3 regions of the Arenibaculum sp. genome follow, and region 3 is predicted to be linked to each of the others. Evidence: riboswitches for the same ligand, from Rfam matches in the RefSeq annotation. Region 3 holds a riboswitch; each other region holds the start of a gene.
The links. A riboswitch is a leader RNA that binds a small molecule or an ion and turns the genes downstream of it on or off. The one in region 3 is predicted to bind thiamine pyrophosphate.
Positions count from the first base shown of each region.

Region 1: another riboswitch for thiamine pyrophosphate. It lies ahead of VGO20_RS07970 (ABC transporter ATP-binding protein); the one in region 3 lies ahead of thiO (glycine oxidase ThiO).
Region 2: another riboswitch for thiamine pyrophosphate. It lies ahead of thiC (phosphomethylpyrimidine synthase ThiC); the one in region 3 lies ahead of thiO (glycine oxidase ThiO).

Region 1 is NZ_DASYHS010000070.1:58,472-62,741, forward strand. It holds gene VGO20_RS07955 (class I SAM-dependent methyltransferase) at 1-636, shown strand, start outside; gene VGO20_RS07960 (DUF192 domain-containing protein) at 633-1,100, opposite strand; gene VGO20_RS07965 (acetoin utilization protein AcuC) at 1,143-2,264, opposite strand; TPP riboswitch at 2,358-2,465, shown strand; gene VGO20_RS07970 (ABC transporter ATP-binding protein) at 2,458-3,219, shown strand; gene VGO20_RS07975 (ABC transporter permease) at 3,216-3,977, shown strand; gene VGO20_RS07980 (ABC transporter substrate-binding protein) at 3,988-4,270, shown strand, end outside.
Region 2 is NZ_DASYHS010000184.1:5,401-9,670, reverse strand. It holds gene mnmG (tRNA uridine-5-carboxymethylaminomethyl(34) synthesis enzyme MnmG) at 1-626, opposite strand, end outside; gene thiC (phosphomethylpyrimidine synthase ThiC) at 792-2,546, opposite strand; TPP riboswitch at 2,624-2,742, opposite strand; gene mnmE (tRNA uridine-5-carboxymethylaminomethyl(34) synthesis GTPase MnmE) at 2,828-4,159, opposite strand; gene VGO20_RS18340 ((2Fe-2S) ferredoxin domain-containing protein) at 4,156-4,270, opposite strand, start outside.
Region 3 is NZ_DASYHS010000040.1:22,031-26,300, forward strand. It holds gene thiG (thiazole synthase) at 1-292, opposite strand, end outside; gene thiS (sulfur carrier protein ThiS) at 316-522, opposite strand; gene thiO (glycine oxidase ThiO) at 519-1,688, opposite strand; TPP riboswitch at 1,683-1,779, opposite strand; gene VGO20_RS04160 (DMT family transporter) at 1,918-2,802, shown strand; gene zapE (cell division protein ZapE) at 2,888-4,027, shown strand; gene VGO20_RS04170 (hypothetical protein) at 4,222-4,270, shown strand, end outside.

The DNA of each region.
Region 1 (4,270 bases), on a different contig from region 3:
TTGCACGACTACCTGGTCGCCCAGTCGGTCCGCGAGCATCCCGTGCAGGCCAGGCTGCGCGAGGCGACCGCGGCGCTCGGCGGGCCGGCGGGCATGCAGATCTCGCCCGAGCAGGGCGCCCTTATGCGCCTTCTGGTCGAGCTGACGGGGGCCCGCAGGGTCCTGGAGGTCGGCACCTTCACCGGGTACTCCGCCCTCTCCTGCGCCCTCTCGCTGCCAGAGGACGGCCGGGTCGTCGCCTGCGACCTGAGCGAGGAATGGACCGCGATCGCGCTCGCCCACTGGGCAGAGGCAGGGGTCGCCGACAAGGTGGAGCTGCGCCTCGGCCCGGCGCTCGACACCCTGGACCGGCTGCTGGCGGAAGGGGCGGCGGACAGCTTCGACATGATGTTCATCGATGCCGACAAGCCGAACTACGAGGGCTACTACGAAGCCGGGCTGAAGCTCGTCCGGCCGGGCGGGCTGATCCTGGCCGACAATACCCTGTGGGGCGGCTCCGTCGCCGATCCCGAGGACACCCGCGAGAGCACCCTGGCCCTGCGCGCCTTCAACGCCAGGCTTCGCGACGACGACCGGATCTCGCTGAGCCTGGTCCCGATCGGCGACGGCCTGACCTTCGCGCTTCGCCGGCGCTAATCCGCCGGAAACGCCGGATGGACGACGCGGTCGCCGACCCGGATGCCGAGCCGCGACGCGATGCCGCCGTTCAGCTCCAGCACGGCCCGCACCGGCTCCGGGGCGGCGATCGTCCGCAGCGAGCGGGGTTCCGCGTTCTCGTGGATGCCGGCGATGCGGCCGGTCCGGTCGATGAAGAGCATGTCGAGCGGGATGTAGGTGTTCTTCATCCACATCGTCGCGACCCGGTCCTCCTCGTGGACGAACAGCATCCCGGCGTCGGGCGCCATCTCGGTCCGGTACATCAGCCCCTGCGCCATCTGCTTCGGGGTTTCGGCCATCTCCACGGTGAAGCGGTACTCGCCCCCCGCCGCCGTGCGGATCGTGAGCGGCTCGGTACGGAAGGTCTCGGTGGCCGATGCCGGAACCGCGAACAGCCCCAGCAGCGCCAGGGCGGCCAGCGCCCCCTTGATGCGCGCGATCATGGGAACGTGGCTAACCGAACCGGCCGCCGCTTGTAAAGCCCCTCACGCCGGCGCCGGCCAGCCCCGGCGGACGGCGGCGACCACGGAGCGGATCTCGGGGCGCACTGGGCCGTAGTTGGGCGGGTCCGCCATGGCGGTAAACCAGCGCTCGGGCAGGGGATGGCCGCGCCGCCGCGTCCAGCTGAACCCCCTCAGGATCTCGGCCGCCTCGGGCGTCGGCGCCTGGTCGGGATCGATCCCGTTGACGACGGCCCAGACACCGGCCCAGCAGCGCCCGACCGACCAGGGATTGTAGCCCCCTCCCCCGAGCACCAGGCGCCGCGGCGCCAGCGGCAGCAGGGCGGCCACCGCGTCCCACAGCGCGCGGTTCGACAGGTCGAGCAGGCTCAGCGGGTCGTCGGCCAGCGCGTCGGCGCCGCACTGGATCACGATGGCGCCGGGTTCGAACGCCTCGCCGAGCGGGACCAGCGCATGCTCGACGACATAGGCGAGCTCGCAGTCGTTGAAGCCCGCCGGCACCGGGAGGTTGCGGGCCATGCCCCCGGCCCTGTCCTCCACCAGCCCGGTGCGCGGCCAGCGCCCCGCCTCGTGCACGGACACGGTGAGGACACGGTCGTCGTCGTGGAAGGCGTCCTGGACGCCGTCGCCGTGATGGGCGTCGAGATCGACGTACAGCACCCGCTCCATGCCCAGGTCGAGCAGCCGCAGGATCGCCAGGACCGGATCGTTGAAGTAGCAGAACCCGCTCGCCCGGTCCGGCCGGCCGTGATGGGTGCCACCGGCGGGGCTGTACACCGTCCGCCCCTCCGCCACCAGGGCCGCCCCCAGCAGGGAGGCGCCGGCGGCGGTCGCCGGCCTGCGGAACACTTCCGGGAAGATCGGATTGCCCATGCGGCCGATGGCGTAGCGCTCGCACAGCTCCGCCGGCAGGCGCTGCTCCACCTCGGCACGCCGGACCGCGTCGACGTAGTCGGGCGCATGGAAGCGGCACAGCTCCGCCGGCGTCGCGACCGGGCTGTCGATATAGACCTCCGGCGTCAGCCAGCCCATGGCGCGCGCGAGGTCGATCGCCGCCGATACCCGCGGGATCGCCAGCGGGTGCTTGCTGCCGTAGCTGGACGACCGGTAGATCTCGCTGCCGATGAAAAGGGGGGAGCCGGACATCACGGCACATCAGCTAGTTCTCTCCGGGCTCCGCGTCAACGACCGCCGCCCAAGGTGCTTGCCAGGGGGCGGAAAGGATGCGATATGCGGGGTCGCATCACTGGGGGGAGCCGGCTGTCGGCTGAGAGGTCCCGAAACGGGGACGACCCCTGGAACCTGATCCGGATCATACCGGCGAAGGGATCAGTGACCCATGCTCGACGGCCCGGGGGCCAGGCCCCCTTCCCTTCCGCTTTCCGTGACGCTGTCCGGCGCCAGGCTGACCTATGCCGGCCGGCCGGTCTTCGACGGTCTCGACTTCACGATCGAGGGCGGGCTGACGACCTGCCTGCTCGGCCCCAGCGGCGTCGGCAAGAGCACGCTCCTCCGCCTCGTCGCCGGGCTTGCCGCTCCCGAGCCGCCGACCGCGATCGCGGCCGGTGACGGCCGCCCGCTGGCGGGCCGGGTCGCGTGGATGGCGCAGCAGGACCTGCTGATGCCCTGGCTGCGGGTCGAGGACAACCTCCTGCTCGGCGCCCGCCTGCGCGGCCTGCCCGTGACGCCGGCCCTGCGCGCGCGGGCCGCGGAGCTGCTCACGCTGGTCGGGCTGGCGCACCGGGCATCCGACCTGCCGGCGACGCTGTCGGGCGGGATGCGCCAGCGCGTCGCCCTGGCGCGGACCTTGATGGAGGACCGGCCGGTCGTGCTGATGGACGAGCCGTTCTCGGCCCTCGACGCGCTGACGCGGCTGCGGCTCCAGGACCTCGCCGCCCCGCTGCTCGCCGGGCGCACCGTCCTGCTCGTGACCCATGACCCGCTCGAGGCACTGCGGCTCGGCCACCGCGTCCACGTCATGACCGGCCAGCCGGCGACGATCGGGCCGGCGCTGCTTCCGGCCGGCGCGCCGCCGCGCCGTGCGGACGACCCGGCGCTGCTGGCGCTCCAGGCCGAACTCCTGGGGCGGCTCGCGATATGAGGTTCGTCCGCGCCACCGTCACGCTCGCGGCGATCCTCGTCGCCTGGCACGCCGTCGTCCTCGTCTCGGGGCTGCCCCACTTCATCCTGCCCTCGCCGTTGCGCGTCGGCGCGATGCTGGCCGACCGCGCCTCCCTGATCGCGACGCATGCCGCCTACACCCTGGCCGAGATCCTGCTCGGCCTGGCGCTCGGCACGCTGCTCGGCTGCACGACCGCGCTGACCTTGGCGGCGTTCCGCCCGGCGCGGCGCTGGCTGCTGCCGCTGCTCGTCGTCAGCCAGGCCGTGCCGGTCTTCGCGCTGGCGCCGATCCTGGTGCTCTGGTTCGGCTACGGGATGGCGTCCAAGATCGTGATGGCGACGCTGGTGATCTATTTCCCGGTCACCTCCGCCTTCTACGACGGGCTGCGGCGGACCGACCCGGGCTGGCTGGACCTCGCCCGGACCATGGACGGCCCGCGCTGGCGCGTGCTGTGGCACGTCCGCCTGCCGGCGGCCCTGCCCGCCTTCGCCTCGGGCCTGCGCGTGGCGGCGGCCGTGGCGCCGATCGGCGCGGTGGTCGGCGAATGGGTCGGCTCGTCCGTCGGCCTCGGCTTCCTGATGCTCCACGCCAACGCCCGCATGCAGACGGACCTGATGTTCGCCGCCCTGGCCGTGCTCGCCGCCATGGCGGTCACCCTCTACGTCGCGGTCGACTTCGTCCTGCGGCGCCTGCTGCCCTGGCAGCCCGAAACCCTTCTTACCGACGAGGGAGAATGACACCGTGAGAATGCTGAAGCTCGCCGCCGCCGTCCTCGGCATCGGCCTCCTGGGCGCCGCCCCCGGCCCCGCCCTCGCGCAGGACGGGACCGAGAAGCTGACGGTCCTGCTGGACTGGTTCGTGAACCCCGACCATGCGCCGCTCTACGTCGCCCTGGAGAAGGGCTATTTCCGGGACGCCGGACTGGAGGTCGAGTTCATACAGCCCGCCGATCCGGCCGACCCGCCGAAGCTGGTCGCCGCCGGTCGCGGCGACGTCGCGATCTCCTACCAGCCCGAGCTGCACCTCCAGG
Region 2 (4,270 bases), on a different contig from region 3:
TCGATCGTGCGGCCGTCGAGGCGCGGCGGCGTCCCGGTCTTGAGCCGGCCGAGCGCGAAGCCGCAGCGTGCGAGCGTCGCGGCGAGGCCGAGCGACGGCGCCTCGCCGACCCGGCCAGCCGGTATCCGCTCCTCGCCGATATGGATCATGCCGCGCAGGAACGTGCCGGTGGTGATGACGACAGCACCCGCCCGCCAGACGGCGCCGGACGCGCCGACGGCACCGGCGATGCTGCCGTCGGTGCCGAGGACCAGGTCCTCGCAGGCCTCCGACGCGATGGTCAGGTTGTCCTGCGCCCGCAGCACGTCCTGCATCGCCTCGCGGTAGAGGCGGCGGTCGGCCTGGGCGCGCGGGCCACGGACGGCGGGGCCCTTGCTCCGGTTCAGCATGCGGAACTGGATGCCGGCACGGTCGATCACCCGGCCCATCACCCCGTCGAGCGCGTCGATCTCCCGCACGAGATGGCCCTTGCCGAGCCCCCCGATCGCGGGATTGCACGACATCTCGCCGATCGTATCGGCCCGATGGGTCATCAGCAACGTCTCGGCGCCCATGCGCGCCGCCGCGGCGGCGGCCTCGCATCCCGCATGGCCGCCGCCGACCACGATTACGTCGTATCTCCACATGATGGGCGCCAATGTATGGTGTCGGGCGCCCGGCGTCAAAGCGTCCGGCGCGGCGCACCGGCGCCGCGTGAGGATGTCACAGCCGGCCGGCGGCCAGCGCCCCGGCCGAACGGGGTTCCGGCCGGGGCTTGGTCACCGGGAGTGTTTCACGTGAAACGCCCGCGTTCAGCCGGACATCCCGGCCGCCTGCTCCCGCACTTCCTGCGTGATCTTCATGGAGCAGAACTTCGGCCCGCACATGGAGCAGAAGCGGGCGTGCTTCGCTCCCTCCGCGGGCAGCGTCTCGTCATGGAAGCGGCGCGCGGTGTCGGGATCGAGCGCCAGGTTGAACTGGTCGTTCCAGCGGAAGGAGAACCGCGCCCGCGACAAGGCATCGTCCCGCTCGCGCGCGGCCGGGTGGCCCTTCGCCAGGTCGGCGGCATGGGCGGCTATCTTGTAGGTGATGACGCCGGTCTTGACGTCGTCGCGGTCGGGCAGGCCGAGATGCTCCTTCGGCGTCACGTAGCATAGCATCGCCGTGCCGAACCAGCCGATCATCGCGGCACCGATGCCGCTGGTGATGTGGTCGTAGCCCGGCGCCACGTCGGTGGTCAGCGGGCCGAGCGTATAGAAGGGGGCCTCGCGGCAAACAGCGAACTGACGGTCCATGTTCTCCCGGATCTTGTGCATCGGAACATGGCCGGGTCCTTCGACCATCACCTGGACGTTGTGGCGCCAGGCGACCTGCGTCAGCTCGCCCAGCGTGTCCAGCTCGGCGAACTGGGCGGCGTCGTTGGCGTCCGCGATCGAGCCCGGCCGCAGGCCGTCGCCCAGCGAGATGCTGACGTCGTAGGCCCGCAGGATCCCGCAGATCTCCTCGAACCGCTCGTAGAGGAAGCTCTCCCGTCCATGGGCCAGGCACCACTTCGCCATGATCGAACCGCCGCGCGAAACGATGCCGGTGACGCGGCCCGCGGTCAGCGGGACATGGGCACGGCGCAGCCCGGCATGGATCGTGAAATAGTCCACGCCCTGCTCCGCCTGCTCGATCAGCGTGTCGCGGAACACCTCCCAGGATAGGTCCTCGGGCCGACCGCCGACCTTCTCCAGCGCTTGGTAGAGCGGCACGGTACCGATCGGCACCGGGGCGTTGCGCAGGATCCATTCCCGCGTGTCGTGGATGTCGGTCCCGGTCGACAGGTCCATCACCGTGTCCGCGCCCCAGCGGATCGCCCACACCATCTTCTCGACCTCCTCCGCGACGGAGGAGGCGACGGCGGAGTTGCCGATATTGGCGTTCACCTTCACCAGGAAGTTCCGCCCGATCACCATCGGCTCGCATTCGGGGTGATTGACGTTGGCGGGTAGGATGGCGCGCCCGCGGGCGATCTCGTCGCGCACGAATTCCGACGTCACCAAGCCGGGCAGGGCCGCACCCAGCGGATCGCCGTCGCGCGGGCACTCGGCCGCCGCCTCGCGGCCGAGGTTCTCCCGGATCGCGGCATACTCCATCTCGGCGGTCACGATGCCGGCGCGCGCGTAGGCGAGCTGGGTCGCGGCCCCGCCGCCGGCCGCACGCAACGGCGAGCGGCCGGTCGCGAACCGCGCGAGGCACCCGGCCTCTGCCGCGCGGCGGCCATTGTCGCCGGGCTGCACCGCCCGGCCCTCGTAGCTCTCGACGTCGCCACGTCCCTGGATCCACGCCTCGCGCAAGGGCGGCAGCCCGGCGGTCACGTCGATCGTGGCGGCCGGGTCGGTATAGGGGCCGGAGGAATCGTAGAGCCGGACCGGCGGCTCGCCGGCGCCCGGCGACAGGTCGACCTCGCGCATCGCGACCCGTACGTCGGGATGGAGGCGGCCGGGCACGTGGACCTTGCGCGAGTTCGGGAACGTCCCCGTAGAGACGGAGACCTCGGGGGAGGTGGTGCGGGTATCGGGCATCATGGATCTCCTGCAGCGGAAATCCGGGCGGCCGCGAGGAGAAGGGGCGGCCGCACGAGCCCCGGCAGGGGAACGCTACGCGACGCCTTCGTCCCTCCCTACGCCGGTACGATCCGGATCAGGTTCGAAGGGTCTCCGCGTCGCCCGTAGGCCGGCGGACTCTCAGCCCCCTATCGGGGCTCCCCTGGACGGAGCCGATGCTGGCCGATGCCCGGCTCCGCGTCAAGGCCGGAGACGGCGCGGGCCGGGACGCGACGTTTCACGTGAAACACCGGCCCGCGTCACTTGCCGATGCAGAAGTCCCGGAAGATGACATCCAGCAGGTCCTCGACGTCGACCCGGCCGGTGATGCGGCCGAGAGCGCGGGACGCCAGGCGGACATCCTCGGCCGCCAGTTCCGGCAGCGGGGCGTCCAGCGCGCGCGACAGAGCGGCGCGGCAGTCCTCCAGCGCCGCGCGGTGGCGCGCGCGGGTCAGGGCCGGCGGGCCGGCCGCATCCAGGCCGTCCGCGACCATCCCGGTCAGCCGCTCCAGCAGGGCCGGCAGCCCGGCGCCGGTCGCCGCCGAGACGGCGAGGGCCCCGGGAACCGCGGCGCCGGCATCCAGGCCCGGCGCCCGGTCGGCCTTGTTGACGACCGCGATCGTCGAGGGGCCGAGCAGGGCGAGGGTCCGTGGGTCGAGCGCCGGCAGCGCGGTGGCATCGAACACCGCCAGGCGCAGGTCGGCCTTCTCCGCCCGGTCGAGCGCACGGCGGATGCCCTCGCCCTCGATCTCGTCGGTCGCGTCGCGCAGGCCGGCGGTATCGGCCAGCGTCACCGGCCAGCCGCCCAGGTCGAGATGGACCTCGACCACGTCGCGGGTCGTGCCCGCCCGCTCGGACACGATCGCGACGTCGCGCCGGGCGAGCGCGTTGAGCAGGCTCGACTTGCCGGCGTTCGGCGCGCCGAGGATCGCGACCGCGACGCCGTCGCGCAGCCGCTCGCCCCGGTGCCCGTCGTCGAGATGGCCCGCGATCTCGGCGGCCAGGCCGGCCAGCACCGGGCGCACGGCCATGGCGACGCCGCCGGGCAGGTCCTCGTCGGGGAAGTCGATGTCCGCTTCGAGATGGGCGAGCGCCCGGGTCAGCCGGTCGCGCCATCGCTCGTAGAGCCGGCCGAGCGCGCCGTCGAGCTGGCGCAGCGCCTGGCGCCGCTGGGCCGCGGTCTCGGCCGCGACGATGTCGGCGACGGCTTCGGCCTCGGTCAGGTCGAGCTTGCCGTTCTCGAACGCGCGCCGCGTGAACTCGCCCGGCTCGGCGAGGCGCAGGCCGGGCAGGGCGGACAGGGCCTCGACCAACGCCGAGACGACGGCACGCCCACCATGGACGTGCAGCTCGGCGACGTCCTCCCCGGTGAAGCTCCGCGGCGCGGGGAACCACAGGACCAGGCCCCTGTCGATCGCCTCCCCGGTACCGGGGTCGACGAGGCCTGCGAGCACCGCCTCGCGCGGCCGGGGCAGGGGGCGGCGGCACAGCGCCTCCAGCGCGGCGCCGGCGCGCGGGCCGGAGACGCGCAGGACGGCGACGCCGCCGCGGCCGGGTGCGCTGGCGAGCGCGAAGACGGTATCGGCGCTCATTGCGCGGAGGCGAGGTCCCGCGGCTCCGTCTGGCCGGGCAGCAGCATCAGCCGCTCGACCCGCCGGCCTTCGACGAGATGGGCCTGCAGGATCTCGTCGACGTCCTCGCGG
Region 3 (4,270 bases):
CCTTGATCCAGTCCGTACCGAGCGCCTCGCGCGCCAGCTTCGCCGTCAGCACGGCGTCGCGCGCGGTGGCGCAGCCGGCGGTGTTGGGCAGCAGCCGCCAGCGCCCGCCCAGCAGGTCGACCATGCTCTCGGCGTAGGATTCGAGGCTGATCCGCCGGATCGACACGGTCACGACCTCCGCGCCGCTCGCGGATATCGCGTCGAGCATGACCTTGCGGTTGGGATAGCCCGAGGTCCCGATCAGCAGGCGCGAGCCGAGCGCCTGCCCGGCGAGCGTGAATTCGTCGGCCATGTCCTTCTCCTCCATCCGCCGGCTCAGCCACCCTGGAACGGGCGGACGATCTCGATCTCGTCGCCGGCGCCGAGGCGGTGCTCCTCCCAGCGCGACGACGGCACCACCTCGCCGTTGACGGCGACGGCGACGCCCTTGGGCGCCGTGACGCCCCGGCTGCGCAGCAGCTCGGCCACGGTCGCCGCCGACAGCGGCTCGGGCTGGCCGTTGACCCGGATGTCTGCGTTCATCTCGTTCCTCCGGTTGCGAAACGGTCGAGGCCGAACCCCGCGATCCCGTCCGGCACCGTCCCGTCCAGGACCAGCCGGCTGACCGCGTCGACCGTGACCGGCGTCAGCAGGATGCCGTTGCGATGATGGCCGGTGGCGAGCACGAGCCCCTCGACCGGGGTCGGCCCCAGCACCGGCGCGTCGTCGCGCGATCCCGGGCGGAAGCCGACCCAGGTCTCCTCGATCGCCAGTTCCTCGATGCCCGGCAGCGTGCGCCAGGCCCCTTCCAGCAACGCCAGCATGCCGCCCGCGGTAATGGTGGTGTCGAAGCCGCGCTCCTCGACCGTCGCGCCGACCAGCAGCCGCCCGTCCAGGCGCGGCACGAGGTAGACGCCCGGCGTCCACACGACGTGGCGCAGCAGCGGCTCGCCCTCATGCATCCGCAGCGCCAGCATCTGGCCCTTGATCGGCCGCACCGGCGGCCGGGCCTCGTCGGGCACGCCCTCGATGCGGCGCGACCAGGCGCCGGCCGCCAGCACGACGACGTCAGCGGCGTGCGCCTGCGCGCCGACGGCGACGCCGCGCGCCCGGCCGCCTTCGACCAGGACGCGGCCGACCTCCGCGTGCTCGTGGACGCGCGCGCCGGCCGCCTCGGCCGCCCGGCGCAGCGCCGCGGCCAGCAGGCGGTTCTCGACCTGATGGTCGTGCGGGCTGTACAGCGCCGCCGAGACCGAGGGGCTCAGATAGGGTTCGCGCCGGCGGACCTCGCCGCCGGTCAGCCAATGGGTCTCGACCCCGGCGTCCTGCTGGAGGCGGTGGTTGAAGCGCAGCCGGCCGACGTCGTCGGCGGTCAGCGCCACGACCAGCGTCCCCTCCGTCCGGAGCTGGACGCCGATTCCGGACGCGGCCTCGACCTCGGCGGCGAAACCGGGCCAGAGCGAGCGGCTCAGCAGGTTGAGGCGCAGCAGGGCGTCCTCGCCGGGCTCCGTCTCGACCCCGGCGGCGAGCATGCCCGCCGCCGCGTGGCTCGCCCCGGCGCCGGCAGCACCCCGGTCGAACACCGCGACCGCGCATCCCGCGGCCGCGAGCCGCCACGCGATGCCGAGCCCGATCACGCCGGCGCCGACGATCGCGACGCGCGGGCGCGCGCCTGGTGCTGGAGGAGGAAAGAGAGGGGAGGGCGTCACCGGTTCCGGGCTTCCTTCGCTGGCATTATCCAGGCAGGTTCGATGGGTCTGATCTCAGCCGCGCGACCGCGCGGCACCCCAGCCGAGGCCACCTTCGCGCGCCGCGGGCCGGCGCGCAAGGGGATTCGGGCGCGCTTCCCATAAGGAACGCGAGTGGGACCGATCGGAACATTTCATTGTCTTTTCGCAGGCCCATCCGCCAGCGTGGCCTCCTCGATCAGGAGGTCGCATGGCCTGTCACAGCATCGCAAAGCCCGGGATGGCCCCGGGCGTCCCGCTTCCCTTCTCGTTCGTCGTCCTCTGGAGTTCCGGCTACATCGGCGGCGCCGTCGGCCTGAACTACGCCGAGCCGTTCACGATGACGTTCCTGCGCTTCGCGCTCGCCGGTGTCCTGCTGCTGCTGATCGCGGTCGCGACCCGGGCGCCGTGGCCGGCGAGCCGGCGCGAGGCGGGACACATCGCGGTGGTCGGCCTGCTGATCCAGGCGGTCCAGTTCGGCGGCCTGTATTCCGGGATGAACGCCGGCGTCTCGGCGGGGGTGTCGGCGCTGATCGTGGGGCTGATGCCGATCCTCACCGCGCTGGGTGCCGGCTGGTTCCTGGGCGAGCGGGTATCCCGGCGGCAGTGGTTCGGCCTCTGCCTGGGGCTGGCGGGCGTCGTCGCCGTCGTCGGCGACCGCCTCACCGCGGGCGGGGACGCCGGCGGGTTCCTGCTCGTCGGGCTGGCCCTGTTCGGCATCACGGCCGGGACGCTGTACCAGAAGAAGTTCTGCGCCGGCATGGACCTGCGGACCGGCGGGTTCATCCAGATGGCGGTGGGCGCCCTCGCGTTGCTCGTCCTCGCGGGCATGGCGGAGACGATGGAGATCCGCTGGACCGCCGGCTTCGTCGGCTCGCTCGCCTGGCTCGCGGTGATGAACTCGATCGGGGCGGTCAGCCTGCTGTTCGTGATGATCAGGCGCGGCGAGGCGACCAGGGTCGCGAGCCTGTTCTACCTGATCCCGCCGATGACGGCGCTGATGGCCTCCGTCGTCCTCGCCGAGATGCCCGGCCTCGCGACGGTGGCCGGCTTCGCGCTTGCCGCCCTCGGGGTCCGCCTGGGCACGCGCAGCTGAGGCCCGGCTTGGCCGCGGTCTTTGCACGGCCGCCGGGTTTGCGCTACCAATGGCCGCCCGCGAACGACCGCACCAGATCCAGCCCATGCCCAGCCAAGGCCCCCTGGCCCTCTACCGCGAACGCCGGGGCACCGGCACGCTCAAGGCGGACGCCGCGCAGGAATACGCGGCCGAACGGCTGCAGAGCCTGCACGCCGCGCTGAAGGAATACCGGCCCTCGACCGGCAAGGCCGGCTGGCGCGAGCGCTTCGGCCTCGGCCGCCGCCAAGCGGAGCCGGAGCCGCCCCAGGGCCTGTACATCTACGGCGACGTCGGGCGCGGCAAGTCCATGCTGATGGACCTGTTCTTCGAGGCGTCCACGGTCGAGCGCAAGCGCCGGGTGCATTTCCACGCCTTCATGCTGGAGGTCCACCGCCGCCTGCACGAGATGCGCAACGCGCGCGCCGGCAAGGCCGACCGCAGCGTCGACGAGAGCCTGCCCGAACTGGCGCGCCAGCTCTCGGAGGAGGCGTGGCTGCTGTGCTTCGACGAGTTCCACGTCACCGACATCGCCGACGCGATGATCCTGGGCCGGCTGTTCACGGCGCTGTTCGAGCGCGGCGTGGTCGTCGTCGCGACCTCGAACTGGCCGCCGGACGACCTCTACAAGGACGGCCTCCAGCGCCACCTGTTCCTGCCGTTCATCGCGCTGCTGAAGGAGCGGATGGACGTGGTCGAGCTGTCGGGGCCGGTCGACTACCGGCTGGAGCGTCTGAAGGGGCAGGCGGTCTATTTCCACCCGCTCGGCCCGGCGAGCCGGCAGGCGATGGCGGACGTCTTCGCCCGGCTGTCGGACGGCAGGGAGCCGAAGCCGGCGGCGCTGTGGACGCAGGGCCGCAAGGTGGAGGTGCGGCGCGCCTCGGGCTCGGTCGCCTGGTTCTCCTTCGAGGAGCTGTGCTCGCGTCCCCTGGGGGCGGCCGACTACATCGCGATCGCGACCCATTACGGCACGGTGCTGGTCGACGGCGTGCCGCGCCTGAAGGCGGCCCAGCGCAACGAGGCCAAGCGCTTCATGACCCTGATCGACGCGCTCTACGAGCACAAGGTCAAGACCGTGATCGCCGCCGAGGTCCCGCCCGAGCGGATCTACGAAGAAGGCACCCACGCCTTCGAGTTCCAGCGCACCGTCAGCCGCCTGATGGAGATGCAGAGCGAGGACTACATCGAGGCGCAGCACCTGACGTGAGGATAGCAACGCGGGGCGCGATCTACGACGTGCTCAGGGGATGCTGGAGGAAGCGGGGAATTCTATCCGGCTCTCGTGACTTCGCAAGTGCCGGCTTGTTCACTAGGATGTGGCTATCGGACTTTATATCCGGTAGATTTAACTGCTCGTGTCGGCATGCCGGATGCAGCTAAGAATTGTGGAGGAACATGTAGATGGAATATTCACTTGACACGCTGGTTGAAATGGCGCGCCGGGTGAAAA